2 regions of the Psychromonas saccharinae genome follow, and region 2 is predicted to be linked to the other one. Evidence: riboswitches for the same ligand, from Rfam matches in the RefSeq annotation. Region 2 holds a riboswitch; the other holds the start of a gene.

The links. A riboswitch is a leader RNA that binds a small molecule or an ion and turns the genes downstream of it on or off. The one in region 2 is predicted to bind thiamine pyrophosphate.
Region 1: linked by a shared signal. The riboswitch ahead of thiD (bifunctional hydroxymethylpyrimidine kinase/phosphomethylpyrimidine kinase) and the one ahead of ACR30L_RS03125 (thiamine-binding protein) in region 2 are both predicted to bind thiamine pyrophosphate.

Annotation. Positions count from the first base shown of each region.
Region 1 covers NZ_CP195153.1:2,785,748-2,788,964, forward strand. The annotation lists gene ACR30L_RS12355 (ABC transporter substrate-binding protein) at 1-846, opposite strand, end outside; gene thiD (bifunctional hydroxymethylpyrimidine kinase/phosphomethylpyrimidine kinase) at 1,027-1,878, opposite strand; TPP riboswitch at 1,947-2,064, opposite strand; gene lolA (outer membrane lipoprotein chaperone LolA) at 2,117-2,734, opposite strand; gene ACR30L_RS12370 (DNA translocase FtsK) at 2,738-3,217, opposite strand, start outside.
Region 2 covers NZ_CP195153.1:695,028-698,244, forward strand. The annotation lists gene ACR30L_RS03120 (PhoX family protein) at 1-750, opposite strand, end outside; TPP riboswitch at 1,029-1,130, shown strand; gene ACR30L_RS03125 (thiamine-binding protein) at 1,214-1,510, shown strand; gene ACR30L_RS03130 (ABC transporter permease) at 1,536-2,243, shown strand; gene ACR30L_RS03135 (ABC transporter substrate-binding protein) at 2,261-3,217, shown strand, end outside.

The sequences.
Region 1 (3,217 bases), 2.1 Mb from region 2:
AGCGGGACGTAAAGAGAAGCGCGTTAATGTATCATTCCAAGCACGTTTATTTAATTCATTATTTAATGTGTCCGGTGAATAAGTAACAAACTCTTTCCATGATTCATCTTGATGATTAACAATATAATTAGCAGCTTGCTCTAATGCGTTATTAAATGCGATTACAACGTGCTTATCATAATTTTTAGCATTCGCAATCAATATAAGCTCATCATAAACAGGCACCCCATGTTCTTCTGGAAAAAAACTTTTAGTTTGAATGCCTTCTAATGCCAAATGAGTAGCTTCAAAGTTTCGAAATCCCCCCCAGATTGCATCTACTTCACCAGAAGCCAGGGAAGTGGTTAAATTCATGCCAACATTTACTATTTCAACATCGGTAAGCTGTACATTATGCGACATTAACATCGGCCCTAATGCCGCTTGCTCATTGCCAACTACGGATATACCAATTTTTTTACCTTTGAGGTCGGTTAACCCTTTAATATGACTATTATCTAATACTGTTAATGCATTAAGTGGGGTCGCAATTAACGTAGCCGTTCGAATAAGTGGTAAACCGGCAGCAACATCCATAATCAAACTTGGTTGATAGGAAACAGCGAGGTCAACTTTCCCCTCTGCAACCAACTTAGCAGGCATACTCGGATCTTCAGGCTGTTGAATATCAATATCAAGACCTTGTGCCTTAAAGTATCCACGTAGCTGAGCGATAACAATCGGCCCATGGTTTGGATTAACAAACCAATCGAGCATTAAAGTTACTTTTTTATTCTTAGCCATCACCGATGATGACATAGTAGTGACAATCAACAGGATAATTGTTAATAGTTTATTGAATTTCATTAATGTTCCTTCTATGCCTTTTACATATAAGATACTTGACGCTTTTAATGCACAATTATTTTTTAATAAAACCGATTACGATTAATTAAAAAATCACTCCGCCAAATATAGGGATGGTGCAAGAGAGTACCATAGACATTAAATAATCGGTATACCACTGCATAAAATCTCAATCGAACATTATCGTAAATCTTGATGGCCTCGAAAAAAATGATTAACGGGACCATGCCCATGACCAACGGATAATTCATCTGCATGAGCAATGGCTAATGAAATATATTGTTTAGCAAGCATAATAGATTGATATAAGTCGTGGCCTTGCGCCAAATAAGAAGCAATAGCAGAAGACAATGTACAACCCGTTCCATGAGTATTTTTTGTATCAATGCGACGACGGGAAAATGATTCAATTGAATCCTGCGTAATCAATATATCAACGCTTATTTCATTCATTGCTAAATGCCCTCCTTTCAATAATATCGCATTAGGTGTTAACGCCCTTAATGGGTTAACAAAATTGTTTATATTATCGATTTCTAAAGAGTATTTTTGCCCAGTCAATACAGCTGCTTCCGGGATATTAGGTGTAATTAAATGGGCTAATGGAAATAGGTCGGATATTAATGTATTCATTGCAGAGGAAGGCAACAACAAATCACCACTGGTTGCCACCATAACCGGGTCAACAACAACAAATGCAGGGCGATACTGTTTTATTTTTTGCGCAACAAGTTTAATAATATCAATGCCGGCTAGCATGCCAACTTTGACCGCAACAATATTAAGATCCAGAAAAACTGCATCCAGTTGCTTTGCAATATACGCAAGGGGGATTGGAAATATAGCACTGACAGATTGCGTATTTTGAGCTGTTATTGCAGTGATCACCGAACACGCATAACCACCAGTAGCTGAAATAGCCTTAATATCAGCTTGAATACCGGCACCCCCACCGCTATCAGAGCCCGCAATAGTTAAGACAATCGGGGGAGACTTTGTCGTATTAGTGGCTAAATCAATGGAATTTGACATAAATTTCCTCTCACCAGCGAGCAGGATCTACATCAAGCAACTCTTTGCTTTTTCTAACAAAAAGCATAAATAGCAAGATAATAGTTCCCTACGCCAGTATTAACTGAATCAGGTTCTACGGGTCTTGCTCAATAGTGAATCAACTAATACGCAATCTCAGCCTTAACAGCCCCCCGACTATATTTATATAAGTACAATAACGAAAAAGGTCGAATTGCACTTATGTGTATGCGTAAATCTAACGTTGGTCGTCGACCTCTACCCCCTCAGGTATCGAAAAAGTAAAGTAATCTGCAGGTATATTTTTACTTTTTTGAGAGTACGTTAAGGCGAAATCACTACGTTGTCCTTGTGCTTCAATTACTTCAAAACGGCTAATATTCCCCGTTTTATCAAATTCAAAAATAAAACTATTTTGCGGCGCACTGACGTCTTTCGTTTTAATCATAAATTGTTCATTTTGTTTTTTAACTGTGTATTTATCCCACTGAGCTTGAGTGGCCCCAGAAAGTAAAACAAAGGGTGTACCTGCAATTGCATCACTTAAATTGACCAAGGTAACCTGTTCAATAAAAGGACTGTACATCCACATGGTAACGCCATCTGAGATAATAAGATCTTGTTCTGGTGTCAACACTTCCCAACGAAATTTACCAGGGCGAGAAATAGACAGTGTCCCTTCGCTTTTATTGAGTACCTTGCCTTCGGCATTCGTCACAACTTGAGAAAACTGAGCATTAATTTGCTTAAACTGTGCTAACTTTTCCTTTAATAAATCAGCATCACTTTGCGTGGCAGAAACAGCATAAAGTGGAGTCATTATCAGTAAAAATGCCGCTAAAATAATTTTTTTCATTGTTTAATCCTTGACTGGAGGTGGTGCAAGTACATCACGACTGCTATTTGCACCAGAAGGCGCGCTAATCACGCCCTGTGCTTGTAATTGATCAACCAATCTGGCTGAACGATTGTAACCAATTCTAAATTTACGTTGAATACTGGAAATCGACACTTTACGTGTTTCCGTTATAAATGCGACAACTTCATCAAATAGCGCATCAATCTCTTCATCTCCTTCAGCTTCTTCACCAGGAAGAAGCGTATCTAAGGACGTTTCACCATTAAGAATATCTTGAATATAATTCGGCTCACCACGTTTTTTCCAATCATTAACCACTTTATGAACTTCATGATCATCAACAAACGCCCCATGAACACGTGTTGGTACGCCCACACCTGGTGGCATATAAAGCATATCACCATGACCCAGTAATGTTTCAGCGCCCTGCTGTCCTAAAATAGTACGAGAATCAATTTTACTTGAAACCTGAAAGGCAAT
Region 2 (3,217 bases):
AAGTTCTACGTCTTTTTCTGCGCCAAAGAAGCCATTGAAGTTTTCTTCACAGGTTAGGTAAGTGCCCCATGGGGTTTGTCCGTTTGAACAATTATTAATGGTACCGAGTATTTTTGTACCGGTTGGATCAGCTTTTGTCTTTAATAGCTCATGACCTGTCGCTGGCCCTGTCATTAACATTTCTGTATTTGCAGTGATACGGCGATTTAGTTTGCCGTTTTTATCCATAACCCATTGTCCATTTTGTTTACCTATTTCGACAATTGTGACACCTAATGCAGCTTGTGCTTTTTTTACATCGTCGGCTGTCATTGATTTACCTTGATGTGGAAAAAGAAATTTATAATTAGTGTATTCATTATTAACAGCCAGTAGAGCTCGGTCTTTGGACATTGGAAATAAGCTCATACCATCGGTATTATCACCAAATTGCATTGCCTGTGCCGTTGAGTTTTGTTGGCCATCGGCATTAAACGCAGGAGCATTGGCAAAAATAGGGTCACCCCAAGACATTAAATTACGCGTGGTATAACCTGCTGGTACGGTTATTGTGTCAGCCGTTGAAGTTGGAATTGCCGTGAAATTTAATAATGGGCTATTTATGCTTCCTGCAATTGCTTTTGCCACTGGGTTCAAGGCTAAAAATGTCCCCGCGCCGATGGCTGCTGAACCGAATAAAAAACCACGTCGAGATAAACGTGCATTCACCATCTTGCTAAAATCAGTGTCTTTATCTAATGAGTTTGTCATGGGATTACCTAGTTAATATTTAGAAGTCGGGTATTTATACCAATCGTAATAATTAGCTGATCTATTTTCCTGCGCAAAATTTAGATCACATATTTAATACAATTGGTTTTAGAATGACTGCTAGGCTAGCACCGTAATGTGACAGGTTTGTTACGGATTTATATTTTTATTAAACATTTAATCATGTCGATATTGTCATCAGCTTTATGCTTCCTTTTTTGGAAGTGATTTTATCGTGACCTTTCTATTGACAATAAAATCAAGGTTATCTATTCTGATTTTGGAATCGGGGGGGCCTAGCGGCTGAGAGAACTCATAGAGTTTGACCCTTATTACCTGATCCGGGTTATGCCGGCGTAGGGAGATTATACTGAGAATTCAGGCCCTACTATTATTGTTAATAGTGGGGCTTTTTTTTGCTTTATATTCTTTCATTGTTAATTTTTACGAAAGGATTAAACCGATGGAAGCAAGTGTTGCCATTCAAATATTACCAGAAACCGTCGATAAAGATGAAATCATCCGCGTGGTTGATAACGTTATCGATTATATAAAAAGCACTGGGTTAAGTTATTACGTTGGCCCCTGTGAAACCTCTATTGAAGGTGATTTTGACCAATTATTTGATGTATTAAAAGAATGCCACAAAATTGCAATTAATGCTGGCACACCGGGCGTTGCATCTTATATCAAAGTGACTTACCACCCGGAAGGTGACGTATTATCTATTGATAAAAAGGTCACTAAACATCATCAATAAATGCATCCCTATTGGCACACTGCTTTTGCTTATTGGGATATGGGCGTTTATTTGTGCAGAAAATATTGTGCCTGCTTTTATGCTGCCATCTCCTCTTGATGTTGCCCACGCCTTTATCCGTGATTTTTCACTTTTAATGCAACATACAAGTGTCACCCTAGTGGAAGCTTTTTGGGGATTGAGCTTAGGAATTATTGTTGGTTTTATCGTTGCTGTTTTAATGGATGAATTCAACTTTGCCTATCGCAGTTTTTACCCATTAGTTGTGCTTACTCAAACCATTCCAACCATTGCTATTGCACCGCTGTTAGTACTGTGGATGGGGTATGGCATGGCGCCTAAAATGGTATTGGTTGCGTTAACCACCTTTTTTCCTATCACAATAGGGTTACTCGATGGTTTTAAATCAGCAGATAAAGATATGGTTGATTTAATGCGAGCAATGGGGGCGGGAAAGCTGCAAATATTTCGATATATAAAGCTGCCGGGGTCGATGACTCATTTCTTTTCGAGTCTCAAAATCTCTGTTACTTACTCTATTGTCGCTGCCGTTATTTCTGAATGGCTTGGCGGGTTTGAAGGGTTAGGCGTCTATATGATTCGAGTCAAAAAATCCTATGCATTCGATGAAATGTTTGCGGTTATATTCCTGATTTCGATCTTAAGTTTAGTGCTGATGAAATTAATAGATTTATTAAAATATACTGCCCTTAAATGGGAAAGAGCAAAATAATTAAGGAAGATAAATAGATGAAAAACTTACTTTATATCGTTATGTCGATATGTATCAGCTGTAACGTTATGGCTGCGGACGAAAATAATACATTAGTACCTATTACGTTTTTGTTAGATTGGACGCCCAATACAAATCATACCGGAGTTTATGTCGCACAGGAAAAGGGGTATTACGAAGCAGAAGGGCTTAAAGTGGATATTGCTCAGCCAAGTGATGGTGATGCTGCGATGTTAATTGCGAGTGGGCGCGCCCAATTTGGTGTGAGTTTTCAAGACTCTTTAGTGCCGGCCTTTACTCGAAGAAATAAGGTGCCAGTGACTGCTATTGCTGCGTTAATTCAACATAATACATCGGGCCTTGTTACATTAGCGTCTTCTGGAATTACACGACCTAAAGCATTAGCTGGACATAAATACGCAACTTGGGATATGGCCATTGAAAAAGCGATGATGAAGGAGTTAATCGAGTCCGATGGTGGCGATTATTCAAAACTAACATTAATTCCAAGTACCGTGGCCGATGCTATTTCAGCCATTCAAACCAATGTCGATAGTGTTTGGGTTTACTATGCGTGGGATAAAATTAGAGCTGATATTGCCGGAGTAGAGACTAACTTCATGGCGTTTAAAGATTATGCACCTGAACTTGACTATTATAATCCGATTTTAATTGCAGGCGATGAGTACCTTAAAGCGAATCCTGAACAAGCAAAAGCATTTTTACGTGCGACCGAAAAAGGCTATCAATTTGCGATGGCTCATCCCAATCAAGCGGCTAAAATTTTAACCAAACTTGTGCCCGAGTTAGATGAAAAATTAGTGATGAAAAGCCAACAATGGCTAGCGGATCAATATCAAGCCGAAGCTGCACATTGGGGAGAGTTTGACCCTAAAAGATGGAATGCATTTTACGATTGGTTATACCAAGTTAAGGTGTTGAAAACGCCAATTCCCGCAGGCACTGGATTCACT